Regions from separate parts of the Nocardia sp. NPDC023733 genome, predicted to be linked through region 1. Evidence: riboswitches for the same ligand, from Rfam matches in the RefSeq annotation. Region 1 holds a riboswitch; each other region holds the start of a gene.
The links. A riboswitch is a leader RNA that binds a small molecule or an ion and turns the genes downstream of it on or off. The one in region 1 is predicted to bind S-adenosylmethionine.
Positions count from the first base shown of each region.

Region 2: it holds a riboswitch for S-adenosylmethionine, as region 1 does, so the genes downstream of both, AB0F86_RS21200 (bifunctional o-acetylhomoserine/o-acetylserine sulfhydrylase) here and AB0F86_RS20005 (rhodanese-like domain-containing protein) in region 1, are expected to answer to the same signal.
Region 3: it holds a riboswitch for S-adenosylmethionine, as region 1 does, so the genes downstream of both, AB0F86_RS29075 (aminotransferase class V-fold PLP-dependent enzyme) here and AB0F86_RS20005 (rhodanese-like domain-containing protein) in region 1, are expected to answer to the same signal.
Region 4: it holds a riboswitch for S-adenosylmethionine, as region 1 does, so the genes downstream of both, AB0F86_RS25300 (LLM class flavin-dependent oxidoreductase) here and AB0F86_RS20005 (rhodanese-like domain-containing protein) in region 1, are expected to answer to the same signal.

Region 1 is NZ_JBFAAN010000004.1:323,874-331,675, reverse strand. It holds gene AB0F86_RS20025 (DUF456 domain-containing protein) at 1-303, shown strand, start outside; gene AB0F86_RS20020 (amidohydrolase family protein) at 307-1,167, opposite strand; gene AB0F86_RS20015 (FAD-dependent oxidoreductase) at 1,291-2,679, opposite strand; gene AB0F86_RS20010 (hypothetical protein) at 2,871-3,329, shown strand; SAM riboswitch class IV at 3,375-3,492, shown strand; gene AB0F86_RS20005 (rhodanese-like domain-containing protein) at 3,510-3,926, shown strand; gene AB0F86_RS20000 (O-succinylhomoserine sulfhydrylase) at 3,937-5,145, shown strand; gene AB0F86_RS19995 (flotillin family protein) at 5,190-6,287, opposite strand; gene AB0F86_RS19990 (hypothetical protein) at 6,305-6,538, opposite strand; gene AB0F86_RS19985 (DJ-1/PfpI family protein) at 6,654-7,289, shown strand; gene AB0F86_RS19980 (MarR family winged helix-turn-helix transcriptional regulator) at 7,286-7,744, shown strand; gene AB0F86_RS19975 (HAD-IIA family hydrolase) at 7,748-7,802, opposite strand, start outside.
Region 2 is NZ_JBFAAN010000005.1:204,377-212,178, reverse strand. It holds gene AB0F86_RS21220 (MFS transporter) at 1-1,093, opposite strand, end outside; gene AB0F86_RS21215 (NADP-dependent isocitrate dehydrogenase) at 1,362-2,579, opposite strand; gene AB0F86_RS21210 (MFS transporter) at 2,866-4,359, opposite strand; gene AB0F86_RS21205 (TetR family transcriptional regulator) at 4,494-5,195, shown strand; SAM riboswitch class IV at 5,261-5,371, shown strand; gene AB0F86_RS21200 (bifunctional o-acetylhomoserine/o-acetylserine sulfhydrylase) at 5,449-6,765, shown strand; gene AB0F86_RS21195 (homoserine O-acetyltransferase) at 6,762-7,802, shown strand, end outside.
Region 3 is NZ_JBFAAN010000012.1:59,798-67,599, reverse strand. It holds gene AB0F86_RS29090 (M1 family metallopeptidase) at 1-147, opposite strand, end outside; gene AB0F86_RS29085 (Pls/PosA family non-ribosomal peptide synthetase) at 147-4,028, opposite strand; gene AB0F86_RS29080 (MarR family transcriptional regulator) at 4,158-4,595, opposite strand; SAM riboswitch class IV at 4,767-4,881, shown strand; gene AB0F86_RS29075 (aminotransferase class V-fold PLP-dependent enzyme) at 4,923-6,236, shown strand; gene AB0F86_RS29070 (hypothetical protein) at 6,370-6,696, opposite strand; gene AB0F86_RS29065 (excalibur calcium-binding domain-containing protein) at 6,623-6,904, shown strand; gene AB0F86_RS29060 (hypothetical protein) at 6,910-7,200, opposite strand; gene AB0F86_RS29055 (flavin reductase family protein) at 7,213-7,755, opposite strand.
Region 4 is NZ_JBFAAN010000008.1:83,705-91,506, reverse strand. It holds gene AB0F86_RS25305 (ABC transporter substrate-binding protein) at 1-966, opposite strand, end outside; gene AB0F86_RS25300 (LLM class flavin-dependent oxidoreductase) at 1,017-2,087, opposite strand; SAM riboswitch class I at 2,094-2,189, opposite strand; gene AB0F86_RS25295 (hypothetical protein) at 2,448-3,155, shown strand; gene AB0F86_RS25290 (glycosyltransferase) at 3,251-4,423, opposite strand; gene AB0F86_RS25285 (DUF3153 domain-containing protein) at 4,425-5,168, opposite strand; gene AB0F86_RS25280 (carotenoid biosynthesis protein) at 5,266-6,087, opposite strand; gene AB0F86_RS25275 (NAD(P)/FAD-dependent oxidoreductase) at 6,251-7,802, opposite strand, start outside.

The sequences.
Region 1 (7,802 bases):
TCGGGCGTCGTGAAATACACCTGGCCGGGGCGGCGCATGCGCGAAGCGGGCGTGTCGAACCGAGCGTTGCTCGTCGGCGCCGTCTTCGGCATCGTCGGGTTCTTCGTGATCCCCGTGGTCGGGTTGTTCATCGGGTTCGTGCTCGGCGTGTACGTGGCGGAACTTCAGCGGTTGAAGACCCATGAAACCGCCTGGCCCGCAACGATGCACGCGCTCAAGGGTGTCGGCTTGTCGATGCTCGTGGAACTGTTCGGCGCGCTGGTCGCGTCCGGAGTGTGGCTCGCCGGGGCGCTGTTCGTCTGAGGCTCAGGGTCTTTCGATGATCGGGAGCGGGCGGGTCTTGTCGTCGCCCGCGCCGGGCAGTGCTGATCGGGGAATCGGCAGGGTCGGGTTGTCGTGGGGCGCAACCTGCTCGGGCTCTGGCCTGTGTACGGGGGGCAGGCGGTAGCACTCGCGGGCGTTGTCCTCGAGCACGGCGTGCATGTCGGCGCCGACCACCTGGCAGATCAGGTCGATATCGGCATCCTCGAACGGTCGGCCCGCCCGGGTGCCGGGCAGATCGGAGCCGAACATCAGGGCGCGGGGATTCACGGTGTGGATGCGCCGCAGCGTTTCGGCCACATCCATGTCGACCCGGCCGAAACCGGTGGCCTTCACCCTCGCGCCGCGATCGACCAGATCCAGCAGGTAGGGCAGGCCCTCGGCCGACATCCCGAGGTGGTCGATGGACAGGGCGGGCAGTTTGGAGATCACCGGTTGCAACGATGCGAGCATCTGGCCGTCGATGTAGAGCTCCACGTGCCATCCGGCCAGTTCATGGGCCCGCAAGGCCTGCAATGTCATCTGGGTGATGTCGGCGGCGGCGCGTTTGAGGTTGAACCGGATCGCCCGCACGCCCGCCCGGTCGAGCTCGAGAATCTCCTCGTCACCGGCATCCAGATCCAGCCGGGTGACGCCGACCCACTCCGGACCCAGCTCGCTCAGGGCGGCCTTCAGGTATGTCTGATCGGTCCCTTGGAACGATGCGCTGACAACGGCACCACCGCGAACATCGAAGTGCGCCATCCGCTTTCGATAATCGGCGATCGTGTAGGGCTCCGGCAGGTAGCCCTCGTTCTCGATCAGCGGGAACCGCGGATCGATGATGTGAACATGCGCGTCGAACACTTGTACAGAATGCCTCGAGCTAGGCGGATCGGCCGACTTCGGCCGAGATGACAGGCGAGTACGCGCGGAAAAGGCCGGTGGGCGAGGGTGCTGATCTCGCGTCCACCGGCCTTGTCATCGCTGTTACGCCTTGTGGGGCTCGCTCGCGCGGAGCATGTCTTCGCGTTCCACGACCTTGACGCGCTCGCGGCCTTCGGGTTCGCCGAGGGCGCGTTCGTGGGCGTCGAGGCGGTACCAGCCGGCCCAGGTGGTGAACGGGATGCCTTTGCCCTCGAGGAACTCGGTGACGGCGTCGAGTTCCGGCTTGGGGGCCGGGGTGAAGTTCTTCGCGTCGTCGAGCAGGCAGGCGATGGTCTCGTTGGCGTCGCCCTTGGTGTGGCCGATCAGGCCGACGGGGCCGCGCTTGATCCAGCCGGTGACGTAGGTGGCGGGCATGAAGCGGGCGTTGCCTTCGGCGCTCTCGTCGGCGATCACGCGACCGGCCTCGTTGGGCACGGTGCCTGCCTGATCGTCGAACGGCAGCTGGTTGATGTTCTGCGACAGGTAGCCGACGGCGCGGTACACGGCCTGCACGTCCCACTGCTTGAACTCGCCGGTGCCCTTGACGTTGCCGGTGCCGTCGAGCTGGGTGCGCTCGGTCTTGAGACCGACGACGCGGCCGTTCTCGTCGCCGACGATCTCGGCGGGCGACTCGAAGAAGTGCAGGAACAGCTTGTGCGGGCGATCGCCCTGGTCGCGGATGGCCCACTGCTCGAGGGTGTTGGCGACCATGTCGACCTGCTTGGAGTTGCGGCGCGCGGCCTCGGAACCCTCGTCGTAGTCGATGTCCTCGGGGTCGACGATCACCTCGATGGTGGGCGAGTGGTCGAGTTCACGCAGCTCGAGGGGGGTGAACTTGGCCTGCGCGGGACCGCGACGCCCGAAGACGTGCACCTCCACGGCCTTGTTCTCCTTGAGTCCCTTGTAGACGTTCGGCGGGATCTCGGTGGGCAGCAGCTCGTCGCCGGTCTTGGCGAGCACGCGCGCCACGTCGAGGGCCACGTTGCCGACACCGAGCACGGCGACCTTCTCGGCATCCAGCGGCCACGAACGCGGCACGTCGGGGTGCCCGTCGTACCAGGAGACGAAGTCGGCGGCACCGTAGGAACCGTCGAGATCGATGCCGGGGATCGGCAGCGCGCGGTCGGCGTTGGCGCCGGTGGAGAAGATCACCGCGTCGTAGAACTGACGCAGGTCGTCGAGGGTGATGTCGGTGCCGTAGTCGATGTTGCCGAGCAGGCGCACCTGATCCTTGTCGAGCACCTTGTGCAGGGCGGTGATGATGCCCTTGATGCGCGGGTGGTCGGGCGCCACGCCGTAGCGGATGAGACCGAAGGGCGCGGGCATGCGCTCGTAGAGGTCGATGCTGACCTCGGCATCGGACTTCATCAAGGCGTCGGCGGCGTAGATACCGGCCGGTCCCGCACCCACGATCGCGATGCGAAGCGGGCGAGTCGCTGTCTGTTCGGTCATTGTCTACGCGCACCCTTTGGTCGAGAAACGATGTGACGGCGTCAACTTAGCTTAGGCTAAGTCGCGATCCGGCTGTTGGCAGCTGCCGTCCTCATCGGCGGCAGGCCGTAATCAACGCGATTCTAGCTGCGGTGTTGCGGCTACCCGGCGCGCGGTGTAGCTGTCCGCCCCGGGTCTGTCAGGATTACAACATGAACGAGGAGCAAACTGGCTCGGACGATCAGCCCATCGAGGTCGATCAGACCGACAAGCGGTCCATCGTCCCGTTCGTCGCGGCCGCGGTGATCGCGGTGGTCGTGCTCATCAGCATCGTCGTCGGCGGGCTCCTCGCGCCCGCTGAGAAAAATGTCACAGAGGCCGATCGGCTCGCGGCCGCCGTCACCAATTATATCGACGCGCGCTCGCGCACCGATCAGCGTCCGCCGCCCGGGGTGGCCTGCCCCGGTTTCGACGAGGCGAAATCGGGCCTCACCGAACGGCTCGGCGGCCCGGAATCAGCGGCGACGATCGACAAGAAGGGCTTTGCCAACGCCACCGTGAACGGCAACCGGGCCAAGATCGACGCCACGGTTTCGGTGGGCGGGCAGTCGACGTCGAGCACGTGGAATCTCACCCGGGCCGACGGCGCCTGGCTGGTGTGCACCCCCTGAGGGGTTTGACACGGTGACCAGTGCCGGGGCAATCTCAGATCGCAAGGTCATGAGTACCAGCGCCAAGCCCCGGCTCGCTGGTCGGCAACCCTCCTCCGCGGTGGGGTGCTCCGGGTGACGACCTGGCCGTGTGCTGGACTCCCCGCCACGGCAAGAGCGGATTCACGCAGGAGGATCGACATGAGTTACGCCGGCGACATCACCCCTGAGAAGGCGTGGGAGATTCTGACCGAGCATCCCGACGCGGTGCTGGTCGACGTGCGCACCGAAGGCGAGTGGGCCCACATCGGCATCCCCGACACCAGCTCCATCGAGCGCCCCGCGCACTTCATCGAATGGGTCGACGGCACCGGCGCGCGCAACCCGCGCTTCGGTGAGCAGCTCGAACAGGTCCTCGCCGACCGCCCGGCCGATGCCCCTGTGGTGTTCCTCTGTCGCTCGGGTCAGCGCTCGGCGCATGCGGCGACGGTGGCGACCGCGGCGGGGATCACCCCCTCCTACAACGTGCTCGACGGTTTCGAGGGCGGCCTCGACGCGTTCGGGCAGCGCGGCAGCACCGGCTGGCGCGCCGTCGGCCTGCCGTGGCGCCAGGCATAAGGAGACTCGCATGATCACCGGTGGTTCCTTCGACAAGCCGCTGCCGGAAGGGGTCGGCCCCGCCACCCTCGGCGTGCGCGGTGGCCTGCGCCGTTCCGGATTCGACGAGACGTCCGAGGCGCTGTATCTGACTTCCGGCTTCGTCTACGAGAACGCCGAGGCCGCCGAGGCCGCGTTCACCGGCGATGTCGAGCACTTCGTCTACTCCCGCTTCGGCAACCCGACGGTCGCCATGTTCGAGGAGCGCATCCGCCTGCTCGACGGCGCCGAGGCCGCGTTCGCGACCGCCTCGGGCATGTCGGCGGTCTTCACCGCGCTGGGCGCGCTGCTGAAGGCGGGTGACCGGCTCGTCGCCGCGCGCAGCCTGTTCGGCTCCTGCTTCGTGGTGTGCAACGAGATCCTGCCGCGCTGGGGCATCGAGACCGTCTTCGTCGACGGCGACGACCTCGACCAGTGGGAACAGGCCCTGTCGGTACCCACCCAGGCCGTGTTCTTCGAAACCCCGGCCAACCCGATGCAAACCCTGGTCGACGTGCGCAAGGTCACCGAACTGGCCCACGCCGCGGGCGCGAAAGTGGTGCTGGACAACGTCTTCGCCACCCCGCTGCTGCAGCGGGGGTTCGAACTCGGCGCCGACGTGGTCGTCTACTCCGGCACCAAGCACATCGACGGCCAGGGCCGCGTACTCGGCGGCGCCATCCTCGGCGCCAAGGACTACATCGATGGTCCGGTGAAAACCCTTATGCGCCATACCGGTCCGGCTCTGAGCCCCTTCAACGCCTGGACCTTGCTCAAGGGCTTGGAGACGATGCCGCTGCGCGTGCGTCAATCCACCGAATCGGCGCTGAAGGTCGCCGAATTCCTGGAGACGAACAAGTCGGTCGAATGGGTGAAATACCCGTTCCTGCAGTCACATCCGCAACACGCCTTGGCGCAGGAGCAGATGTCGGGCGGCGGCACCGTCGTCACTTTCGCCCTGCACGGCGACGACGGCAAGAAGCGCGCCTTCGAGGTACTCAACCGTCTGCGCATCATCGACATCTCCAACAACCTCGGCGACGCCAAGACGATGATCACCCACCCGGCCACGACCACTCACCGGGCCATGGGTCCGGATGGCCGCGCCTCGATCGGCCTGTCCGACGGCGTGGTCCGCATCTCGGTCGGCCTGGAAGACATCGAAGACCTCCTGGGCGACCTCGACCACGCCCTCAGCTGATCCGCCGAAACGGCCCGCCGGACTCCCGGCGGGCCGTTTCGGTTTCAGGCCTTGTCGACCTCGCCGTTGGACAGGGCCTTCTGCAGCGAGTTGAAGACCGTCAACCCCTGGCCGACCATGCCGTTGACCAGTTCGCTCACGCCGTCGGGTCCGTTGAGGACGGTGAGGTTGGCGTTGGCGAGGCCGTTGGAGGCCTGGCGGACGATCTCGGGGAGTTGCTCGATGAGCAGCTGGTCGAGGGCGATGCGGTTGTTGGAGGCGGCGGCCTCGGCCTGGATGCGGGTGCGGTCGGCCTCGGCCTCGGCGAGGATACGGACCCGTTCCGCCTCGGCGAGTGCGGGTTTCACGACTTCGGCCTGAAGTTCCTGCTCGCGCAGTTCGGCGTTCTTGCGTGCCTGTTCGGCCTGGGCGGTGAGGACTTCCTGCCGGGCGACGGCGTCGGCGAGCGGACCCGCCTGTGCCGCTTCGGCATTGGCCTTGTCGATATCGCGCTGGTACTGCGCCTTGAGCAGCGAGGTCTCGCGCTCGTATTCCGCGCGGCGGCGCAGCGATTCCTGTTCGGCCTCGGCGGCGCGCTGGGCGGCCTGGGCCTGGGCGATCTGGGCGTCGCGCTGCACGGCCGCGTTGTGCGGGGCGGCGAGGGCTTCGATGTAGCCGAGGTTGCCGTCGTCGATCGACTGGATCTGGAACGAGTCGACCCACAGGCCGATATTGCTCATCTCCACCTTGGACGCGATCAGCACCTCGTCGGCCAGCTTCTGGCGTTCGCGGATGATCTCCTCGACGGTCATCGAGCCGACGATCGAGCGCAGGTGACCGGAGAAGATGCGGCCGGTGAGCACCGACATCTCCTTCTCCTGTTCGGACAGGAAGCGTTGTGCCGCATTGACGATCGACTGGGTGTCGTTGGCGACCTTGAACGCGATCACCGCGCGCACGTCGAGCTGGATGGCCTGCTTGGTGACGCAGCGCTCGCGGATCTCGGATTCGAACATGGCCAGCGACAGGTAGCTGACCTTGCGGAACAGCGGGATCACCCAGGTGCCGCGACCGATGATCACCTTGAACGGCGCGTTGTCCTTGACCTTGGCGCCGCTGACCAGCATGGCCTCGTCGGGATCAGGAACGTGATAGCCCAGCATCTGAGCCTCCCTTGCTTTCAGTTGTCTTGCGGCAGTGGTGGTGTGAGAGGTATCCAGGGCACGACGTCGACGAGCCTGCCCGGATTGACCGCGACGATGAGCACGGTCGCGCCCGCCTCGATCGGTTCGTCGGCGCGCGCGAGATACAGCTCGGTGCCGCCACGAATGGCGACGAGTACTTCGCCGAGGGCGCCCGCGGCGCGGATCGGTGAGGTGATGGTGCCGGTCAGTCCCTGCACCGGGTCGGTCATCGTGGCCAACTCCCTTGTCTCGCACCGGTTGTGCGTCAGCCTACGGAGGGGCGCCTGGCAGCGGGTTGCAAAATCCTTATTGACAGCATCCTGTCAATAATGACAGGATGCTGTCATGACCAAGAAGACAGTTCACGCGGCTGTGTACGACACTCTTTCGGACTGGGAAGTCGGCGCGGCGACGGTCAATATCGCCGACGACTCCTGGCATCGCGAGCCGGGGCGATTCGAGGTGGCGACGGTCGGGCTCACGACCGCGCCCGTCACCACCGCCGGACGCATGCGGGTGACCCCCGACCTGGCCCTGGCCGACATCGACCCGGCCGACAGCGCGATGCTGATCCTGCCCGGCGCCGACCTGTGGGACGCGGGCGACGACCTGGCTCCCTTCGCCCGCAAGGCGCGGGAATTCCTCGCGGCGGGCGTACCGGTCGCGGCGATCTGCGGCGCCACCCTCGGGCTTGCCAAAGAAGGCTTGCTCGACGACCGCCGGCACACCAGCAACGCCGCCGAATACCTTGTCTCCAGCGGCTATTCCGGCGCCGAGCACTATGTCGACGAATCGGCGGTGACCGACGGTGACCTCATCACCGCCGATGCGATGTCGCCGTTCGAGTTCGCGCGTGAGATCTTCGTCCGCCTCGATCTCTTCGAGCCGCAGGTACTCGACGCCTGGTACCAGCTGTTCGGGCAGAAAGACCCCACCGGCTACTTCGCACTTGCCGAAAACGCAGGCGGACAAGCAGATTGAACGAACAACAGCAGCTACTCGACGCGGCCGCGCTCACCGTCTACCGGCTCAACGGCCAATTCCTCGCCCTCGGTGACGAATTGGCCGCACCTGCCGGAATCTCGGTGGCGTGGTGGCAGGTGATGGCGGCGGTGGAACATCAACCGCTGCCGGTCGCCGCGATCGCCCGCGCCATCGGCATCACCCGGCAGAGCGTGCAGCGGGTGGCCGACATCCTGGTGGGCAAAGGGTTGTGTGAGTACCGGCCGAACCCGGCGCACAAACGGGCCAAACTGGTCGCGATCACCGCGGCGGGCGAGGCGGCCATCCGTCGCATCGACCCGCAGCACGAGGTGCTGGCCCGCCGCCTGGCCGACGCGCTCGGCCCGGCCGAGTTCGCCGCGACCGTCGAGACCCTCACCAAGTTGTCGGCGGTGCTCGACACCATCGGTGCGGGGGACGTCAGCGCAGGCTGACCGTCACAGCTCCACGAACGGCGTCCGGGTGCGATTGAGCAGGTCGGCGACCGAGTCG
Region 2 (7,802 bases), on a different contig from region 1:
CGACGCCTGCGACGGCGAGGACGGCGCCGACCAGGGCGGGGGCGGTATAGCCGAGGCCTGCGGCGATGACGAGGCCGCCGAGCCAGGCGCCTGCGGCGTTGGCGATGTTGAGAGCGGCGTGGTTGAGGGCGGCGGCGAGGGTTTGGGCGTCGGCGGCGACGTCCATGAGGCGGGTTTGCAGGCCGGGAGCCAGGGCCGCGCCGGAGGCGCCGACGAGGAAGGCGCCGATGGCAGCGGTGATCGGGTTGTGGGCGGCGAGGACGAAGCCGGCCAGGATCACCACCATCGCGATCATCGCCGCGAAGATCGAGCGGTCGACGCCGCGGTCGGCGAGAATGCCGCCGACGACATTGCCGGCGATCATGCCGAGGCCGAACAGCGCGAGCACGATCGGCACGGCACCGATCGGCATGCCGGCGACATCGGTCATGGTGGTGGCGATGTAGGTGTACACGGCGAACATGCCGCCGAAGCCGATCGCGCCGACGGCCAGGGTGAGCAGCACCTGCGGGCGGCGCAGGGCGCCGAGTTCGGTCATCGGGTTGGTGATCTTCATGTCGCTCAGGGCGGGCAGGTAGCGCCACAGCGCGGCCACGGTCGCAATGCCGATGAAAGCGACGACGACGTAGGCGTCGCGCCAGCCGAAGTGTTGTCCGAGCCAGGTCGCACCGGGGACACCGACCACATTCGCCACGCTGAGCCCGAGCATCACCGCCGCCACCGCTTTGGCCCGCTGCCCGACAGGCGCGAGCGTCGCGGCGGCGAGGGAGGCCACACCGAAGTACGCGCCGTGCGGCAGACCGGACACGAACCGGGCCACCACCAGCGTCCCGAAGGTCGGCGCGAGCACCGTCGCCGCGTTGCCGAGGGTGAACGCGGCCATCAGCACAATGAGCAGTTTCTTGCGCGGCACCCGTGCGCACAGCGCCGCGATCAACGGCGCGCCCACCACGACGCCGAGCGCATACGCCGACACCGCGTGCCCGGCCGAGGGCTCGGAGATGCCGAAGGCCGCGGCGATATCGGGCAGGAGACCCATGGTCACGAACTCGGTGGTGCCGATGCCGAACCCTCCCAGCGCCAACGCCAGCATCGCCGGGACATGCCAGCTGGTGCGTGGCGCGTCGAGGCGTTCGGAGGTCGCGAGGGAAGAAGTCACGCTTCTATGCAACGGGCCCGAGCATCCCACCGCATCCCGAGACCGCCGTGAGTTATCCCACCTGCGACGGCTTCGGTCGACGACAGCACCGGATCGGGCCCGCGAAAGCGTTCATCAAGCCCGCTGAAACAGAAACGCTCGCATCAGGCGTTCGATGCGAGCGTTTCACAGCTGCGGGTTCGCGACGCGAACCCGCACGAGTTCACTTCAGTGCGCGAGCCAGGTTGGCGTCCAGCGCGCCGAGGAATTCCTCGGTGCTCAGGTAGCCCTGATCGCCGCCGACGAGCAGTGCCAGGTCCTTGGTCATCTGCCCCCCTTCGACGGTCTTGATGACGACGTCCTCGAGCGCCTGCGCGAAGCCGATCACCTCGGGGGTGTTGTCCAGCTTGCCGCGGTGCTCGAGACCACGGGTCCAGGCGAAGATCGACGCGATCGGGTTGGTCGAGGTCGGCTTGCCCTGCTGGTGCTGGCGGTAGTGCCGGGTGACCGTGCCGTGCGCGGCCTCGGCCTCGCAGGTCTTGCCGTCCGGGGTGAGCAGCACCGAGGTCATCAGGCCGAGCGAACCGAAGCCCTGGGCCACGGTGTCGGACTGCACGTCGCCGTCGTAGTTCTTACAGGCCCACACGTAACCGCCCTCCCACTTCATGGAGGAGGCGACCATGTCGTCGATGAGGCGGTGCTCGTAGGTGAGGCCCGCGGCGTCGAACTCGGCCTTGAACTCGGCGTCGAAGACTTCCTGGAAGGTGTCCTTGAACATGCCGTCGTAGGCCTTGAGGATGGTGTTCTTCGTGGAGAGGTACACCGGGTAGTTCTGCTGCAGGCCGTAGTTGAACGAGGCCCGCGCGAAGTCCTCGATGGACTTCTTGAAGTTGTACATACCCATGACGACGCCGCCGTCCTCGGGCATCTTCACGACCTCGTGCACGATCGGCTCGCTGCCGTCCTCCGGGGTGAAGGTCAGCGTGACGGTGCCCGCCTCGTAGACCTTGAAGTCGGTGGCGCGGTACTGGTCGCCGAACGCGTGACGGCCGATGATGATCGGCTTGGTCCAGCCGGGCACCAGGCGCGGCACGTTGGAGATGATGATCGGCGCGCGGAAGATGGTGCCACCCAGAATGTTTCGGATGGTGCCGTTGGGCGAGCGCCACATCTTCTTGAGACCGAATTCCTTCACCCGCGCTTCGTCGGGGGTGATGGTGGCGCACTTCACGCCGACGCCGTGCTGCTTGATGGCGTTCGCCGCGTCGATGGTGACCTGGTCGTCTGTCTTGTCGCGGTACTCGATACCGAGGTCGTAGTACTCGAGATTCACGTCGAGATAGGGATGGATCAGCTTGTCCTTGATGAACTGCCAGATGATCCGGGTCATCTCGTCGCCGTCGAGTTCTACGACGGTGCCTTCAACCTTGATCTTGGACATGGATCTTCGTGTCCTCCTCGGTGGGTGCCCTCATTGCACGGCCGGGCGAACACGCTTGTGAGCGGACCCCAGCAGTTCCAACAGACAACGTATATGCCCCGCGTTGTCTGCGGGACGTGTAGGTGCAAACATGACGAGCGTACTGCTGCCCGGGACCTCACCGCGACGGGAGGTCCCGCTGTGCGGCACACCTCGAAACTACTCCGCGCACCCGCACCCCATCTGCCTTCGATCGGTTACCGGGCGGTAACCCCGGCGAGGGCCTCGCGGACCTGCCCGTCCCTGGTCAGACGACAATCGGCGCGGCCGTCGCGCGCTCGTCGCCTTCGATCAGATTCTCCGGCTTGTCCCTGATCATCAGGGCGATCACGACGGCGGCGGCGAGGAAGAAGCCCGCTCCGACGTAGAAGGCGACGTCGTAGCTGTAGATCGAGGCGCGTTCGACGAGATGGTCGACGGTGGGGTGCTCGGCGACGTAGTGCTCGGCGGCCTGCACCGACAGCGTGGTGAGCAGTGCGGTGCCCACCGCGCCGCCGACCTGCTGGGCGGCATTGAGCAGGGCGCTGGCGACACCGGAATCCTCGGCGCGCACCTGGTGCAGCGCGACGGCCTGCATACCGACGAACAGCGGGCCCATACCGAAGGCCATCACCACCTGGGCGGGCAGCACGCTCAGCGCGTAACCGTCGCCGTAACTCAGCTGCGCCAGCCAGACCAGCCCGACCACTCCGAGCAGGGCGCCGACCACCATCACCGGGCGCGGGCCGAACTTGGGCAGCAGCGAACTGGTGATGCCCGCCGCGATGCCGATGCCGATCGGGAACGGCAGGAACGCGATGCCCGCCTCGAGCGGCGAATATCCGAGGGTGTTCTGGTAGTAGAAGCTGAGGAACAGGAACATGGCGAACATCGCGATGGGGATCAGCAGCGCGGTGAGCAAAGCGCCGCCGCGGTTGATCTCCCCGGGAATGCGAAGGGGCAGCAGCGGATTCGTCGATCGTGCCTCGATGACGACGAAGGCCAGGAGCAACGCGGAACCGGCACCGAGCAGTCCGAACGTGCTCGGCGACAGCCAGCCGTGCTCGGCGGCCCGGCTGAATCCGTAGACGATCGCGACCAGGCCGAGAGTCACGGTGACGGCGCCGGGCAGGTCGTAGCCGCCGGTGCGCGGTGCGGGGATGTCGCGGGCGATCACGGCGAGCGCGCCGGCCACCGCGACGAGGGCGATCGGGGTGTTGATCAGCAACGTCCACCGCCAGGACGCGAACTCGGTGAGCGCGCCGCCGACGATCAGCCCGAACGCCACCCCACCGGCGGTGATCCCGGCGAATACCGCGAACGCGCGGGCCCGCTCGCGCACATCGGTGAAGATCACCGACAGCAGCGACAGCGCCGCGGGCGCGAGCAGGGCGGCGAACGCACCCTGGAGTCCGCGGCCGAGGAACAACTGCACGGTGTTCTGCGCCAGGCCCGCCAGCGCCGAGGCGACGGCGAAACCGACGAGGCCGACCAGGAAGATGCGGCGGCGGCCCAGGTAGTCGGCCATCCGCCCGCCGAGCAGCAGCAGCCCGCCGAAGATCAGCGTGTAGGCGGTGATGGCCCATTGTTTGTCGCCGTCGGTGATGGCGAGGTCGCGCTGGGCGTACGGCAGCGCGATGGTGATGACGGTGGCATCGAGCACCACCATCAGCTGCGCGGCGGAGAGCACGACGAGCGCCCACCATCGCATCGAATTCGCCGGTGCTGCAGCATCTTCGGGTTTCAGTTCGGTGCCGGTCACCTGGGCTCCTCATCGCTCGGCATGCGTCGGCCAATCCTGGCACCGTACGACAATTGGCGTCAAGATAAATTTGTCCGAACGCGCCACTTGGCAGGTTGCGACAGGTGGTCGCGCTGAGACGCTAAGCTGGCGAAATGCTCGACTCGACCACTCCGACCGCCTCCGACCGGCCGGCTCCGCCGAGCCTGCGCGAGCGCAAGAAGGCGCAGACCAGGGCCGCGATCGTCGCGATCGGACTCGACCTGTGCGATACACAGGGCTTCGACGCGACCACCGTCGAGCAGATCGCCGCCGGGGCCGACGTATCCCCCCGCACCGTCAACCGGTACTTCGCGCTCAAGGAGGACATCGTGCTCGCCCCGATCGACGACTTCGGCCACGCCGTCGCCGTCGCGCTGCGCGGTCAGCCCGATACCGGCAACGAACTGCGAGCGCTGTGCGGCGCCTACCTCCAGGTTGTCGAGTCCGAGGCCGATGCCGACGGTCTGCGGTTCCTGCACCAGTTCCTGCAGACGCAGCGGATCATGCGGGCCAGCCAGGCGGTCAACGCGCGGGCCCTGGAATACGCGGAGAAGAAGAACGTGGCGGTGTGCGAGGAGCTGGCCCGCCGGATGGGGACCACACCCGACGACTTTCTGGTGAAACTGGTCGCGGGCACGTGGCAGACGCTGTGTCACCTCGCGGTCGCCGACACCGATCACGTACTGCCCACCTCGCCGGAGGCGGCGGTGCGGGTCACCCGCGACGCGATCCTGCGCGCGTATCACGGGTTGCGGCAGGTCTGCGGCGCACCGGCCGACGACACGCCAGGCTTCGCCGCACCGGCGGCGCGGTGATGTGAGGCAGGAAACGCGGGGGAAGTTTCCCCACCGGCGCGATGTCCGGTTAACATGTCGTCCAAGGTCATGAGTACCAGCGCGAAGCCCCGGCTCGCTGGTCGGCAACCCTCCAGCTGCGGTGGGGTGCTCCGGGTGATGACCGGGCTCCCGAAGGTCGGGAGCAAGCGCGCATTTCAGGAGGACCCCATGTGTTGTTGTCAGTCGATCCGCCCCAGCTGAACCCTGACGCACAACCCCTGGAGCATTGACCATGACCGACGCCGCCCTGCCCGAGAACTGGTCGTTCGAGACCAAGCAGATCCACGCGGGCCAGGCCCCCGACGCGACCACCAACGCGCGGGCACTGCCGATCTACCAGACCACCTCCTACACCTTCCGCGACACCGAGCACGCCGCCGCGCTGTTCGGGCTCGCCGAACCGGGCAACATCTACACCCGGATCATGAACCCCACCCAGGACGCGGTGGAGCAGCGGGTCGCCGCCCTCGAAGGCGGCGTCGCGGCGCTGCTGGTGGCCTCGGGCCAGGCGGCCGAGACCTACGCCATCCTGAATCTGGCGGGCGCCGGTGACCACATCGTGTCCAGCCCGCACCTCTACGGCGGCACCTACAACCTCTTCCACTACTCGCTGCCCAAGCTCGGCATCGAGGTGTCGTTCGTCGAGGACCCCGACGACCTCGCGCAGTGGCAGGCCGCGATCCGCCCCAACACCAAGGCGTTCTACGGCGAGACCATCGCCAACCCGAGCAGCGCGGTGTTCGACATCCCCGGTATCGCCGGTGTCGCCCACGAGAACGGGCTGCCGCTGATCGTCGACAACACCGTCGCCACGCCGTACCTGATCCAGCCGCTCGCCCACGGCGCCGACATCGTGGTGCACTCGGCCACGAAGTACCTCGGTGGTCACGGCGCCGCGGTGGCGGGCGTGATCGTCGACGGCGGCACCTTCGACTGGACCGTGCAGGACGCCGAGGGCAACGCCCGGTTCCCCGGCTTCACCGAGCCCGATCCGAGCTACCACGGTGCGGTGTTCGCCGATCTCGGCGCACCGGCGTTCGCGCTCAAGGCCCGCGTGCAGTTGCTGCGCGACCTCGGTGCGGCGGTGTCGCCGTTCAACGCCTTCCTCATCGCCCAGGGCATCGAGACGCTGAGCCTGCGGGTGGAACGGCACGTGAGCAACGCGGTCGAGGTGGCGAAGTTCGTCGCCGCGCAGCCCGGTGTCGACGCGGTGCACTACGCGGGACTCGAGTCCTCGCCCTGGCACGAGCGGGCCAAGCAGTTGGCGCCCAAGGGTGCGGGCGCGATCGTGTCGTTCGAGCTGGCAGGCGGTGTCGACGCGGGCAAGAAGTTCGTGGACGCGCTCAGCCTGCACAGCCATGTGGCTAACATCGGTGATGTGCGTTCTCTCGTGATCCACCCGGCGTCGACCACGCACTCGCAGTTGACACCGGAGGAGCAACTGGCCGCCGGAGTCACTCCCGGCCTGGTCCGGCTCGCGGTGGGTATCGAGGGAATCGACGACATCCTGGCCGATCTGCGGGCCGGTTTCGCGGCGGCGACGACGTGACTGTGAGCACCGAATCGCCGATCACCCGTCCCGGCACCGGGGTGGCCCTGCTGCCACCACCGGACGGGCGACTCGGTGTGGTCGCCATCGGGGACGTGACGCTGGAGAACGGCGCGGTCGTCCCCGATGTGCGGCTGGCGGTGCAACGGTGGGGTGAGCTGTCCCCCACGCTCGACAATGTGGTGCTCGTCGAACACGCGCTCACCGGCGACTCGCATGTCGTCGGTGGGCCCGACGGGGCGCCCGGCTGGTGGGAGGGCATGGTCGGGCCCGGCGCGCCGATCGACACCGACGAGTGGTGTGTGATCGCCACCAATGTGCTCGGTGGCTGTAAGGGCAGCACGGGCCCGTCGTCTCTCGCGCCCGACGGAAAGCCTTGGGGCGCACGGTTTCCCTGGGTGACCATCCGCGATCAGGTGACCGCCGAGGCACAGTTGCTCGACCTGCTCGGCATCGAGCGGCTCGGTGCCGTCGTCGGCGGGTCGATGGGTGGCATGCGAGTGCTCGAGTGGATCATCGGACATCCGGAGCGGGTGTCGGCGGCGCTGGTGCTGGCCGTCGGCGCACGCGCCACCGCCGATCAGATCGGCACCCAGACCACCCAGATGGCCATCATCACCGCCGATCCGGACTGGCAGGACGGCAACTATCACGGCACCGGGCGCGCGCCGATGACGGGCATGGGCCTGGCCCGGCGCATCGCCCACCTCACCTACCGCACCGAGGGCGAGCTCGAGCATCGCTTCGCCAATCGTGCCCAGGGCGACGAGGACCCGTGGGCTGGCGGCCGGTACGCGGTGCAGAGCTACCTCGAGCACCAGGCCGACAAGCTCGGCCAGCGTTTCGACCCGGCCACCTATGTGCTGCTCAGCGAGGCCATGAACCGGCACGACGTGGGCCGCGGCCGCGGTGGTGTGGCCGCCGCGCTCGCGTCCACCCCGGTTCCGTGCGTGGTCGGCGGCGTCGACTCGGATCGCCTGTACCCCTTGCATACTCAGGCCGAGCTGGCCGAAGGTCTGCCCGGCTGTGCGGGTTTG
Region 3 (7,802 bases), on a different contig from region 1:
GGTGACCGCGATGATCACCGCGCGCCCGGCCAGCCGATTGCTGGCCGGTTTGTAGCTCAGCTCCAGCTCGTAGCGCGACACCCGGTAGCCGCGATTGCCGTTCTGCGGGAGGTAGACGTCGATCGGGTCCTCGTAGAACGAGCGCATCAACTGGCCCAGGGCGTGATGGGGTTGCCCCACCAGCGGGTCGAGGGCGGAACCACGTCGCCGCGCATGACGAGCGAGGCCGGTCCGATGGTGGCGCCCGCGCCGATGTGGGCGGCGGGCAGGGCGACGCAGTGCGGGCCGAGGGTCGCGCCGGCGTCGAGGGTCACCGTGTCCATGGACATGATGCGGTCGTGGAACAGGTGGGTCTGCACCACGCAGCCGCGTTCCACGGTCGCGCCGTCACCGAGTGTCACCAGGTCTGCCTCCGGAAGCCAATAGGATTCGCACCATACCCCTCGGCCGATCTTGGCACCGAGTCCGCGCAACCACAGATTCATCACCGGGGTACCCGTGGCGGCCCGGGCGAACCAGGGCGCGGCGACGGTCTCGACGAAGGCGTCCGACACCTCGTTGCGCCACACGAACGAGCTCCACAGCGGATGCTCCACGGCCCGGATGCGGCCTACCAGCAGCCATTTCGCGGCGACGGCGATCATGCCCGCCACCGCGCCCGCCACCATCAGCACCAGACCCGACAGCAGCGCCGCGACCAGATAGTCGCTGTGCTGGGCGATCAGGGCCAGGGTGAACAGCACGCCGAGGCCGATGGCGAAGGTCACCATCACCGGGATCAGCCGGCAGGTCTCCACGAACGCGCGCGCGAGTTTCAACCGCAGCGGCGGGTCGAAAGTGCGAGAGGTATCGGAGGATTCGGCCGCGCGCCGCAACCGCACGGGCGGGCTGCCCAGCCACGACGACCCGGCCTTCGCCTTGCTCGGCGCCGCCGACAGCACCGCGACGAGCCCGTTCTTCGGCACCCGGCGACCGGGCGCCGTCATCCCGGAATTGCCGAGGAAGGCGCGTTTTCCGACCTTGGCCTCGCCGATGCGCAGCCAGCCGCCGCCGAGTTCGTAGCTGCCGATCATGGTGTCGTCGGCCAGGAACGCACCGTCGGCGACCACGGTGAACTTGGGCAGCAACAGCACCGTCGAGGCTTCGACGTTCTTGCCGATCCGCGCGCCGAGCAGCCGCAACCAGATCGGGGTGAGCAGGCTGGCATACAGCGGGAACAGGAAGGTTCGGGCCGAGTCGAGCAGGCGTTCGGTGGCCCACACCTGCCAGCCCGTGCGGCTGCGCACCGGGTGGTAGCCCTCGCGCAGGCCGATGCCGAGCAGGCGGACCGCGATCACCGTCGCCACCGCGTACACACCGAGGCTGAGCAGGGTGGCGACCGGCAGGATCGCGAAGCCGCGCAGGGCGGCGGCGCCGATGGTGGTCTCCTCGCGGACCCACCAGGCGATGAACGTGCCGCCGACGGCCAGGCCGAGCACCGGCATCGCGGCGAGCGCCATCGACGACAGGCCGAACACGATCAGCCAGTGCCTGGCGCGCTCGGGGGAGTGGTCGGGCCAGCGACGTGGCGCCTTACCGGTCTTCGCCGCCGGTGAGCCCGCCCATTCCTGTTCGCCCTTGACCTTGCCGGACACCGCCGAACCGGGCGCGATCTCGGCCCGCTTACCGATCTTGGTTCCGGGCAGCAGGATCGACCTGGCGCCGATCACCGCGCCGTCGCCGATGGTGATGCCGCCGATGTGCACGCGGTCGCCGTCGACCCAGTAACCGGACAGGTCGACCTCGGGTTCCACGCTCGCGCCGTCACCGAGTTCGAGCATGCCGGTGACCGGCGGCAGGGAGTGCAGGTCGACGCCCTTGCCGATCTTGGCGCCGAGCGCCCGCGCGAACGGCACCATCAGCGGTGCGCCCGAAAGACTTTCGGCGCCACTGGCTTCCGAGAGCCGCACGGCCGCCCACAGGCGAAGATGCACCCACGAACCGCGCGGGTAGGTGCCGGGGCGCAACCCGGCGAGCAGCACGCGGGCACCCGCAACGCACAGTGTCATCCGGCCGATCGGAGAGATGAACAGCACGAACGCCAGCACGATCCACCACCACGACAACCGGGGCAGCCACGGTAGCGAACCGGACCAGCCGGCGATCGCCGACACCACCGCCAGCCAGGTGACCCACTGCAACCCGGTGAGCGTGGTGAGCGGGATGGTGGCCAGTACTTGGGTGAGCTGAGCGCGCAGGGGAGTCGGTTCAACCACCCGCGCGTCGACGGCGGCGACAGGGGCGCTGCCGTCGAGGTACTGCACCAGCGAACCAAGGCGCGGATGATCGTAGAGATCGGCCACGGTGACATGCGGATACCGCTCACGCAGCGCGCCGACCAGCTGGGCGGCCGAGAGCGAACCGCCGCCCACATCGAAGAAGTCGGTGTCGAGATCGGTGACCTCGGCGCCGAGAATGGCGTCCCACAGTCCCGCGACCCAGGCGGCGGTGCCGCTCAGCCCGTGGTCGGCGGTGTCGTCGGTGCTCGGCAACGGCCACGGCAGAGCGTCGCGGTCGACCTTGCCGGAGGTGCGCGTCGGCAGGTCTGCCACCACGGCGAGGCGCGGGACCAGCGGTGCCGGAAGTTGTTCGGCCAGCATCTTTCTGGCCTGTTTTGCGTCGAAATCCGGTCCGGCGCCGGTGAGGTAGCCGACGAGGATCTTGTTGCCCGCCTTGGTGGTCCGGATCGCGGCGGCCGCACCGCTCACGCCGGGCAGATGCTGCAGGGCATTGTCGATCTCGCCGAGTTCGATGCGGCGGCCACCGATCTTGATCTGATCGTCGGCGCGGCCGAGGAAGATCAGGCCCTCGGGGTCGTTGCGCACGAGATCGCCACTGCGATAAGCGCGTTCCCAACCGAGCGACGGCAGCGGTGCGTACTTCTCGGCATCCTTGGCCGGGTCGAGGTAGCGGGCCAGGCCGACACCGCCGATCACGAGTTCACCGGTTTCGCCCGTCGGTACCGGATTGCCCTGCGGGTCAACGACAGTGAGGTCCCAGCCGTCGAGCGGCAGACCGATGCGCACCGGCATTTCACCGGTGAGCAGCGCCGCGCACGCGACCACCGTCGCCTCGGTGGGGCCGTAGGTGTTCCACACCTCGCGGTCGGCACCCGCCAGACGTTCGGCCAGCTCCGGCGGCACGGCCTCGCCACCGAAGATCAGCAGCCGCACCGATTCCAGGGCATCCGAGGGCCACGTGGCGGCCAGTGTCGGCACTGTGGAGACGACACTGATCTCGCGGCGCATCAACCACGGCCCGAGGTCGGCGCCGGTGCGGACCAGGTCGCGCGGGGCGGGAACGAGGCAGGCGCCGTTGCGCCAGGCCAGCCACATCTCCTCGCAGGAGGCGTCGAACGCCACCGACAGGCCTGCCAGCACACGGTCGCCGGGGCCGATCGGGGCGTCGCGCAGGAACAACCGGGCCTCGGCGTCGACGAAGGCGGCGGCGTTGCGGTGGGTCACCGCAACACCTTTCGGGGTGCCGGTGGAACCGGAGGTGAAGATGATCCAGGCATCGTCGGCGGGAGTGGGCAGGGTGTGCGGATCGCTGTGACCGTTGCCCGCGACGGCGGTGTCGGACTCGATGCCCGCGGCGGTCGCGATCGCGCTCACCCGCGCCTCACCGAAGACGAGCCGGGCACGTTCCTCCGGATCGTCGGCGTCGACGGGCACGTAGGCGGCACCGCAGTAGAGCACCGCGAGAATGGTGACGTACAGCGCGGCGCTGCCCGAGGGCATCCGCACGCCCACCCGGTCGCCCGGGCGGACCCCGGCCTCGGCGAGCTCGGTCATCCTGGCTTCGATCGCGGCGACCAGCTCCATGTAACTGAGCACGGTCGTGCCGTCGTCGATCGCGGGCGCGTCGGGGTGGGCCAGGGCAGTGCTGGTGAGAATGTCGACCAGGGTGCGTGGCGGCGCGGCCAGATCGGCGCGCAGCAGCGGATCGTGCCGCCGGTTCGCCGGGCCCTCGGTGCGTGGCTCGAGCATCGTGCTCAGTCCACCTCTCATCGGTTGACCCCCATCGGTGTCTGTTGTTTCACGGTCGGGTTACCGGAGGGCAAACGGGATGGTCACCAGTTGCCAACGGTACCGGGAGTTGTCGGGCGCGCCCGGCAGCTACGGGGCGGGCGCCGCGGGTGTCTCGCCGAGTGCGGTGAGCGCGAGCCGGTGCAGGGTGGCCTGTTCGTCGGCGTCGAGCCGGGCGAGGGCGCGAGCGGTGGCCTCGGCGATCAGCTTGTCGGTGCGCTTGCACTGCTTGCGGCCCGCTTCGGTGATACGCAGCCGGTATTTGCGGCGATCCTTGCCGTCGCGGGTGCGTTCGACCAGGCCCGCGCCCTCCAGTGCGTCGATCAGGCGGACCACCTCGCTGCGGTCGATGCCGAGTGACTCGCCGACTTTCTTCTGGGTGAGGTCGGCGTTCTCCTCGATGAAGGTGAGCACCCAGTGGTCACGCAGCGGGACGTCGATCTCGGCGTGCATGGCTTTGGTGAGCCTGCCGAGCGCGTACACCGGGTAGCGCGCCAGGCCGCGTTCGGGGTTCGTGGTCGAAGGCATGGCGGCCACTCTAGCAAATAGTGGGGGGACTCAATCATTTGGGGTGTCCATGATCGGGATTGCCGCCTGTTGGCGCATGGGCAATCCAGGGGCAATCGAGACATGGTGGCGAGCAACATCTTTCGATCGGTGGTTGACAGCGGCCCGGATCGTCTGCCAATCTCGATGCCAGGTCACGAGTACCAGCGACAAGCCCCGGCTAGCTGGTCGGCAACCCTCCTCCGCGGTGGGGTGCTCCGGGTGACGACCAGGCCGACGTCCGAAGTGGACGCGGCAAGCGCGGACTCTCTCTACGTGGTGAGTCCCTGAGCCGACGGGATATTCGTCATGACCGCTGTTATCGACCCCACCTGTGCCCTCGCCGCCGTTTCCGGTGCCGACCTGCGCGTTCCGCTCGTCCAGGGCGGCACGAGCACCTACGCCAACTTCGACTACGCGGCGAGCGCACCTGCATTGCGCCAGGTCACCGACCGGATTTCGCAACTGCTGCCGTACTACGCCAGCGTGCACCGCGGCGCCGGGTACGCCTCGCGGATCTCCACCGAGTGCTACGAGGCCTCGCGCGGCTCGGTCGCCCGGTTCCTCGACGCCGCCGACGACCAGGTCGTGGTGTTCACCCGCAACACCACCGACTCGCTGAACCTGCTGGCCGGATGCGTGCCGGGGGAGACGGTGGTGCTCGATATCGAACACCACGCCAACTTCCTGCCGTGGACGCGCAACGGGCGAAGGGTTGTCCGGGCCGCCGCGACGCTCGAGGAGACCATTCAGCGGATCGTCGCCGAATTGTGCAGCAGGCCGGCGGCTCTGCTCGCCGTCACCGGCGCGTCGAATGTGACCGGTGAGGTGCTGCCGCTGGCGCGGCTGGCCCATATCGCGCATCTGTGTGGTGCGCGGATTCTCGTCGACGCCGCCCAGCTGGCGCCGCACCGGCGGATCTCCTTGCGCGAGAGCGGCATCGACTACCTGGCCTTCTCCGGGCACAAGCTGTACGCGCCGTTCGGATCCGGGGTGCTCGTCGGCAGGCGCGACTGGCTCGACGCGGCCGATCCGTACCTGGCCGGTGGCGGTGCGGTGCGCAATGTCGGTGTGGCGGAAGCAGAGTGGGCGCCGGCGCCGCAACGCCACGAAGCCGGCTCACCCAATGTCCTCGGCGCGGCCGCCATCGCCGCCGCCTGTGACGCGCTCGCCGCCCTCGACCCCGAGGAACTGGTCACTCACGAACGCGCCCTGGCCGACCGGCTGCGCGACGGCCTCGCCGCGATCCCCGGTGTGCGACCCGTCCGCATCTGGTCCGACAGCCCCGACTCCGTCGGCATCGTCGCCTTCACCGTCGACGGCTACACCCCCGGCCACGTCGCCGCCTACCTCTCCGCCGAACACGCCATCGGCCTGCGCGACGGCCGTTTCTGCGCCCATCCGCTCCTGACGAGTCTCGGCCTCGACGCCGCCCTCCGCGCCAGCATCGGCCTCGGCACCACCCCCGCCGACATCGACCGCCTGATCACCGCCCTCACCACCCTGGTAACCACCGGCCCCACCTGGACCTACGCACCAACCAACGGCCACTGGAACCCCACCCCCGAAACCCGCCCCCTCACCCCCGACCCCACCGGCGCCACCCCTTGCCTCATCGGCTGATCGGCTGATCGGGAAGCAAAGTTCGACCAATGCGTTTGGCGTGTCACCGGATTGGGTAACGAGCCCCGAATCGGTCGCGATGAAGCCCCCGACCTACCAGGTACTTCTAAGGGGAAATAATGACGCGACCGATTCAGCCACCCGATCCGTGGGCTCGTCCGCCGAGACAGCGCGACAAGAAGCTGCGATGGCCGTGGGTGGTCGGAATCGGTGTTCTCGGATTGTGTGGGCTCTCGGTAATCGGAGCGGTGTTCGGCGAATCGGAGCCGGACAAGATCGTGTCGACCTCGACGACGCGCGTCGTCCCATCGTCGACCACCTCGATGGTCTTGCCCCCTACCTCGGTCGAGACAGCGGCACCGATTGCGCCGCCACCGGTCGCGACGGTGACGACGACGGTGGCGCGTCCGACGGTGGTGGTACCGACAACGACGGTCACCTCGGCCCCGCCGATCATCACGCCGATTGCCCCGCCCCCGCCGGCGACTACGCCGTACGTGCCGCCGCCCACGGTCGATTTGCCCCGGCCCGAGGCGCCGTCACCCGCCGGGGTCTACTACAAGAACTGCACCGCCGCACGAGCGGCAGGAGCGGCGCCCATCCTTCGCGGCGAGCCCGGTTACCGTCCAGGACTGGACGGGAACAGCGATGGAGTCGCCTGCGAATGAGGCGGCTACTTGTCGTCTCCGTGGCCGGAGAGCGGGCAGGTCGTGGTGTCGACCGTGTGGATGACATCGTCGACGCGGACGTGTTCGGAAATGTCGTCCGAGAAGAACAACGAGTGTTCGCCGCGAGGGCTGAGGTGGATGTGCATGCCCTGTAGGACACCGCGGGCGATCGAGCTATCCGCTCGCCGCAGTTCGACGGTGTCGCCCGTGACGAAATTTCCGCTGGCATAGCCGGTTACGTAGCGAGCGGGTCGGAAGCTGACGGGGTAGACGCCGGTCACCCGGAACTCGCTCATGGAGAATCCGATCTACGTGTCGAGAGGGGTGGGGCGGTGGTATCTGCCGTTGTAATACAGCAGAGGGGCGGCGGAGGGGGAGTCGGCTGATTCGTCGTGGACTCGGGTTACCAGGCCTACCGCGAGGGTGTGGTCGCCCAGGTCGATGAGTTGGTGGATGGTGGTGCGGAGCCAGATGGGGGTGCCGTGCAGGATCGGTTCGCCGGTGTCGAGGGTGGTCCAGAGGGCTCGGTCGGTGAAGCGGTCGGCGGCGGAGCGGGAGAAGCGGTGGGCCAGGTGGTGCTGGTGTTCGCCGAGGAAATGGATGACCACGGAATCGGCGGCGCGCAGGGCCGCGATGCTCGACGAGGTGTGCGCGATATTGAACGACACCAGCGGCGGTTCCAGCGACAGCGACGCGAACGAGGTGGCGGTGAAACCCACCGGACCGGTCTCGGCGCCGATCGTCACCACCGTGACGCCTGCCGGATAGTGCCGCATCGACGCCCGATACTGCTCGGCGGTGATCCCACTCAGGTCGTCGGGAACGACGAGGTCGGCCGGAGTTCGTTGCATATCACCCACAGGCCCCAAACTACGCCCGCCATCCGAGCCCGCCTATG
Region 4 (7,802 bases), on a different contig from region 1:
CGACGCGGCCAGCACCGAGGTGGCGGGTTTGAACTGCGGGCTCAGGACCGTGTCGATCAGCTGACGCCGATCCAGCGCGGGCAGCAAGGCCTGCCGCACCGCTGGATCACGCAACGGCCCACGCGTCACATTGGGGTGGAAACCGAAGACCAGGCCCGGGTTCGACGTCGAGAGCACTCGTCCGCCGACCGCCTCGATCTGCGGCGCGTCCTGCGGCAGGGCATCGCTGATCGCGTCGAGCTGACCGGATGCCAGACTGCCCGTGCGCACCCCCGACTCGGGCACGACGGTGAACTCGATCCGGTCGAGGTAGGCCTCGCCCTCGTGGGCGAAAACCTCCGAACCCCAGTGGTATCCGGCGCGTTTGGCCAACGTCACCGAGACGTCCTGCTTGTACTCGGCGTAGGTGAACGGTCCGCTGCCGATGTTGTCGCCCGCGCAGCGCGCCTCCGCCGGCTTCGCATTGGTCGACGGGGCGAGGATGCCCAGCTGCGAGGTCGAGGAGGCCTGTAGGAACTGCGCGTTCGGCGCGCTGAATTCGACCCGGGCCGTGAGCTTGTCGACCGCGGTGGTGCCGACGTAGTTGGCCAGGTAGCTCACGCCGAGCGGCGCTTTGGCCCCGCCGAGCCGGACCACGGCGTCGAAGGTGTCGCGTACCGATTCGGCGGTGAGCGGCGTGCCGTCGCTGAAGGTGACCCCGTCGGTGAGGGTGAAGGTGAAGACCTTCGCATCGGGGCTCACCTCCCAGCTGCGTGCCAGCCACGGGGTGATCGCCCCGGTCGCCGGATCCTGATCGGTGAGCGAGTCCACGATCTGCCGGGTCACGTAGATGGTCTGATTGCTCCCGGCCTGGGCGGGATCCGAGCACGACGGTGCCTGCGAGAGCCCGTAGCGCAGGGTGCCACCGGGTTGTGGGGGACCGGCTTGTCCGCCGCCGACGGTGTCACCGCCGCCGCAGGCGACCACCGTCGTGGTGGCGGCGAGAACACCGGCGAACGCGGCGATGCGATGTCGAATCACGAAACAACTCCAGCGAATTCACGGCCTGCGGCCAGGGGACGGCTCGGGATGCGGTGGCGCAACTCCGGCGCCACCTCGGCCTGGAACAGTTCGAGACTGTCCAGATAGTCGGACTCGGCTCGGCCCTCACGATCGGCGGACAGGTGGATCACCTCGTGCCCGAACTGCTCGTGGTACCGGCCGACCTTGTCGATCACCTGTTCCGGGCTGCCCACCAGGGCGGAGGAACGGGCGACGAAATCCTCGACGGTCTCGAAGACCACCGGATTGCCCACCTGCCGCTGCAACGCGGTCCGCGCCTCGTAGAGCGGGCGATATACCTCGACGGCCTCCTGGGACGTCCGCGCCACGTGCAGACCGGCCGTGCCCGCGCCGACCAGGGCGTCGGCGGGGTCGCGACCGTAGTCCACCCAGCGCTGCCGGTAGTGGTGGATCAGTTCGGCGTACGGCTCGATCGGGTGCGTGACGTTCGCCGAGAACACCGGGTCACCGTGACGCGCGGCCAGTTCCACCGATTCCCGGCTCGTCGCGCTGCCGTGCCAGATCCGCAACTTCGGCTGCAAGGGGCGCGGCAATGCTCGTGCGTCGGTGAGCGGCGGCCGGAAACGGCCCGACCACGTCACTTCGTCGCGGTTCCACAGTGCTCGCAGCAGTTCGTATCCTTCGCGGTTGCGGTCCCACTGGTCCTCGGTCGTCACGTGGTAGAGCTGCGCCTGGGCGGTGCCGTTGCCCTTGCCGATGATCAGTTCGAGCCGCCCGTCGGACAGGTTGTCGAGCGTGGCGTAGTCCTCGAAGGCGCGCACCGGGTCGAGCAGGCTCAAGGTGGTGACTGCGGTGAACAGGGTGATCCGCGAGGTGACCGCCGCCAAATGGCTGAGCACCACCGGGGGAGCGGCGGACAGGAATGGGTCTTCGTGCCGTTCGCCGACCGCGAACCCGTCGAAGCCCAATTCCTCGGCGCGCCTGGCTTGTTCGACAACCTCACGGAAACGATCACGGGTGCTCGGCACAACGCCGGTCACCGGATCGGGAACCCGGGTGATCAGCGTCATGAGCAGGAATTTCATCGATCTCCTCCATCGAACCCGGCAGAAGCACCCACACCCGGACAGACGGGCGGGTTGCTGCGACGTCGTAGAGCCAGGTCTCTCAGTCGCTCTGGATGGTGTGCCCGCTGCCGAAGCGTCGAGCCGGATCAGCATGTGGCACAGCTGTGATGGCGCACAACGGTAGAAATCAGCGTGAGCGCAGCGGTTGGAATCGGGTGCTGGTGCGGGCACAATCGCCGACGTCGGGCCCGGTCGACCCACCCCTGGCCCCCGCTGTGGCGGTACGCGACGCGCCGAATACTCGGTCACTTCACCTGCGGTGATTCACCGGGTTTCGGGAGTAATCTCGGCCTTCTCAGCGTCGATGAGGAGTTCGCCGTGACTGTTGCGCGTCGTCTGACCACACTGACCTCGCTGACGGCCTGCGCCGCCGCCGTGCTGCTGGCCGCCCCCGTCGCCGCCGATCCACCGGTGCGGCCGGCCGTCACCCGCGACGCCCCGGCCACACCCACCGCCGGCCCCGGAGATCTCCTCGCCGCCTACCAGACGGTCGTCGAAACCCTCGAGGCCCTCGGCATCCAGCCATTCCTGTACCCGACGGTCGCCGCGAACTGTTCCGGCGACGGTTTCGGCCTGGTCCCGGCCGTCGCGGGTGCGGTTCCCGGCCCGTGGCCGACGAACACCCTCCCGATCCCCGGACTCGACCTCACGGCCGTGAAGTCAGGCCAGACGCTGTTCACGTTCCTCCCGTACGGCCTGGAACCGGACACGGCCGCCACCAAGACTTCCGGTATGCAGGTGGCCTGGCTCAACCTCAGCACCGGCCGGGGCGGGATGGCCTCGATGGGGACGATCGCCGACATCGTCCGGGCGATGGTGCCGCCCGAGGTTCCCGCCGAACTCCGGCCGCTCGCCGAGAACGTCATCCGCGATTTCCTGCGCACCGCCATCCCCGTCGGTGGTGTGCGCGCCGTCCCTGTCGACACCGGGAAGGGCACTGTCCTCGCCGCCGTCTTCGGTACCACCGACAACGCGGGCCGCTCGTGCTTCTTCTTCCCGACCGTCGGGATCACCGAGGTCGCCTGATCCGGTTTCGGCGAGGGCGCACCGTTCGGCAGCGCACGGCTTTGCCGTTGTCCGGTGGCCGCACCGAGCGGGGTGGAATACCTGGGCCGCGCGGGTCAGCCGTGACGAGCGAGCGGTGTTTCCGGTGCGACAAGGGGACGCTGCTTCCAGCGCAGCCGCCCGGTGCGATGCAGGCGGTGCGAGCGGGCCCACAGGGTGAGGTAGTAGCCGACGGAAACCGGATGGGCCAGTGCCGAGCCGAGGTCGGCGCCGGTGGGTGGGCGCCGGGTTTCGACGGCTCGGGCCATGAGCCGACCGGTGACGGCGGCGAGGTAGCCGAGCAGACCAGCCCGGCGCACCCGGCCACGACCGACGAGAACCGCCAGCGGCGGAACCCAATAGGCAAGGGCGGCAAGGACACCGATGGCCGCGCCGGTGTCGACCCGGCCGCCGTAGGCCGACCACAACCAGCGGGTGTAGCCGCCGGCGAGGTCGTCGGCGCCGGTGTACATGCGGGTGCGGGCGGCGGGCCCGGCGGTGACGAGCGCGGTCCGATGACCCGCCCGCCGCAGCGCCCGCGCGAGATCGAGATCCTCGGTGGCGCTGGCCGCCACACCGGCGTGACCCCCACCCTCCCGGTACGCCGCGGCGTCGACGGCGAGGAACTGCCCGCACGCCACCGCCGTCGACGGCCGCAAGCTGTGATTGGCCGGACCCACCGGAAGCGTCGACGCCCACGACCAGGCCAGCAGCGGCTGAACCAGCTGCTCGGCGACCGAACCCGAATCCTGGGTCGGCCACGCCGACACCAAACCCGCGCCGCGCTTGCGCAATTCGGTCACCGCGGCGGCGATCGCCTGCGGTTGGAGGCGCACATCGGCGTCGACGAAGACCAGTGCCGCCGCATCGGTCCTGGCGGCCAGCCGCGCACAGGCGGCGGCCTTTCCGGTCCATCCCGGGGCGGGGTGGGCGGCCGAGCGGAGCACGGTGAATCGTTCGTCGCCGCCGATCGCGGCGAGTGCGGCCTCGTAGGTGCCGTCGGTGGAGGCATCGTCGAGGATCAGCACTCGCAGCCGCGGTACCCCGGTCTGGGCGCGCAGATCGGCGATGAGGTCGGGCAGCCGCAGGGCTTCGTCACGGGCGGGAACGCACACGGTGACCGGTTCGATCACTCCCGACACCTGCCGGGGCAGTGTGCGCAGGGTGGCGAGGTTGTAGGCGGCGGTGCCGGCGCCGAGCACGGCGAGACCGGTGCCCGCCCAGGTCAGGTAGCGTCCCGCCGCGCCCATGTCAGCGGCCTAGCCTGCGCTGGGTGATCTCGCGCCACATCTCCGAGGGCGAGAAGTTGGGCCGCGGCGCGTTCGGCGGGCGCGGGTTGCGGTCGCGGTAGGCGAGACCGGCGATCATCGCGGCCACGGCCAGGGTGATGCCGCCCATGATGCCTGCCCAGCCGGCGAACGAGCGGGTGTTGGGGTCGGCGTATTTGACCTCGGCGCGCAGGGTCGAGGACTCACCGGCGGGCAGCTTCCACGACACGGTGTTGTCGCCCTCACGGGTGCCGTTGGTCTTGGCGACACGCGACGGGAACGCGATGGAGAACTGCACGTCCGACCCGTGCGGCGGCACCGACTCGAGGTCGACGCGGCCGGTGAGGCTCACCAGGTCGCCGTTGCGTTTGAACTCGAGGGTGAACATGCCCTGGGTCTGATCCGACAGGCTGCCGAGCTGGCCGACCTCGCCGAAGGTCAGATCGTCGAAGAACACCTGCGTGCCGACGTAACCGTCCTGGTTGTACGGGTCGACGCGCACCTTGGCGGCCAGCGATTCGGGCGCCTTCAGCTGCGGGCCCTTGTCGTCGGGGCCCTGCGGGGCCACGGCGGCGACGATCCGTCCCGATACCCGGTCGTTGGACGACACCCCCATCGACACCTGCACCCGCAGGCATCCGGTCAGCGCGGGCACCAGCAGTGCCAGCAGAACGGCGACCGCCGCGACGCGCCGGGCGGGCCCGGAACGGCGCGAGGGCGAAGGCATGTCGGCGACGAGACTCGGCTGCACGGTTGACATCGTGCCAGGCTCGGGCCGCAGAACCCACACGACGGGCCCAACCGCCTCCCACCACCCGCTGCGATCAGGGGTTTCGCCACCGTGCGGCAGCCTGGCGAGCCAACGGGATTCCGAGCAGTCCCATCCCGGCGAAACCCCAGGCCGCCGAGGCGGGAAGACCGAGGAACACCGCGTGCGCGAGGGCCGAGCCGAGCCAGGTCCACGCGAACACCGCGAGCGGCACCGCCACCGACGGGTCGTGGGCGCGGGGGAGCAGCCTGTCGAGTGCGGTGAGCAGCGCCGCCATCACCGATGCGACGAGCATCCAGCCCAGATAATTGGTGTAGGGGATCTGCGCCAGCCCCGGCAGACCGGCGTCGGTGACCGACCACATCCACTGCCCGTCGGCGACCATCTGCGGATCGAGAAACAGATCCCATCCCACCGCCCCGACAACAAGCAGCGCGGCACGTTTGACGCGGGCTCGCGCGGTGACCCTGTCCGTCCCGGCGGCTCCCGCTCCGAGGCCACCGGTGCTTGCCGCATCGATCCCGGCGAGCAGGCCCGCGACGACCCAGATCGGATACAGCCCGCCGGTCCATGCCAGCGGCACCACCAGCGGCACGTCCGCGAGCGCGGGCCCGAGCCGATCCGCCGCGTACACGTAGGCACCGTAGGGCACCCCCGTCGCCGTCCCCACGATCTCGGACCCGAGTCCTATCCCGGAGACGATGACGAAAAACCCTGCTGCCCACCGCCACCCACGAGTAGTTACCGCATGCAGCAGCGCGGTCGACACCGACAACACCACCACGGCCACCGTGACCCGATCCCGCGCCACCCCCGCACTCAACGGATAGGCGATCTGTACGAGCACCAGCGCCACCGCCGCGAACGCTGGGATCATCCGCTGACGACGGACACCAACCCATTCCTGGGCAGTGGCTGCGATTCGGCCGAGCGTGCGGCTGGTAGTCACGACCTCTGCCGTTCGGTCTCGGTGTCACACGGCGGCGATTCGCGGGCGTCCCGGGGACGGCTGCTCCACGGGGCACGCGGATCGGGCGCTGTCATCGCCTGCGCGACAAGGGGAATCGGCGGGTGCGTCGGTCGCCGAGTACCAGGCGGGCGGCACTGCGTCCGCTGGCTCCTGACACCCCGCCACCCGGGTGGGTGGACGCGCCCGTGAGGTACAGACCTGGCGCACCGGGCACCCGTTGACCCGACAGCTCCGGCAGCGGCCGCCACAGCATCATCTGGTCCAGCGACATCTCCACGTGCATCACATTGCCGCCGCGCAGGCCCATCTCCCGTTCCAGGTCGACCGGGGTCTGCACGAAAAGACGCAACACCGAATCGGCGAATCCCGGTGCGTACCTGTCGACTTCGGCGATGATCCGGTCGGCCTCGCGATCGGCGTGCGCCGACCAATCGCTCCCGTCGGCCAGCTCGTAGGGATGCCACTGCGCCCACAGCGACAGCTGGTGTTCACCGGGTGGGGCGATGGACGGGTCGAGTGCGCTGAAACTCATCGCCAGCACCACCGGCCGTGGCGGCAGTTCACCGGCCGAGGCAGCGCCGTGCGCCGCCCGCAACTGCCTGCGATCGGACACGAGGAACTGCAGACCGTGTGCGGACTCCGCGGCCGATGCGCCGGGGTAGGACGGCAGCCGGTCGGTGGCCAGGCGCACCACCATGCCGATGCCGGGCCCGACCCGGATGCGGCGCTGCCAGTCGTCGAGCACCGCCTCGTCGAAACCGCCCGCACGCAACAGGTCGAGGGTGGCGAGGATGTGCGAGCCCGCGATCACGGTGTCGGCGTGCAGCTCACGCCCCGATTCCGTGCGCACCTGCCACCCGCGCCCCGACCGCCGCAGCTCCGTGACGGCATCACCGGTGTGGACTTCACCGCCGTCGGCACGCAACCGCGCGATCAGCGCCGCGCTGAGCGCCCCACTTCCCCCCACGGCCCGCCCGGGTGGCAAAGTGTGCATGAGCGCGGCGAAGCCGGCCATCGGCGCGGTCCCCGGTTCCGACATCGGTGGGCCCGACTGCGCACCGAACCACGCCAGCGACGCCTTGAGCCGTTCGTCGTCGAACCAGTAGTCGAGCAGCGCGTCACCGGTCTGCAGAAACTCCCGCGACAGCGCCGACCCGCCGTCGCGCGCGTCCAGCCCCCAGAACGCGCGAACCAGCCTCCCCGGCGTCGGCGGACCACCGAACGCCCGCATCACCCGCGCGCTTCGCTCACCCCACACCTCGACGAAACGGCGATAGGCCTCGGCATCGTTCGTCCCACAAGCCGCCGCGATCGACGCGCACGTGGCGTCGAGATCGCGGTGGAAGACGATCGGTGGGCGTCCACCGTCGGACGGCGTGAAGCCCCACGGATCACAGTCGAGATAGCGCAACCCGAACCGCTCGAGCTCGAGTTCCTCGATGATCCCGGTGTGCCGGACCATGATGTGCGCCGAGGAACCGCGATCCACAAGGTGGCCAGGAAACCGTTCGACCGTCGACACCGCACCGCCTGGCACCGTGTCTCGTTCGAGCACCTGGACCCGCTGCCCGGCCCGCGCCAGATAGCAGGCGGCGACCAGCGCGTTGTGCCCCGATCCGACG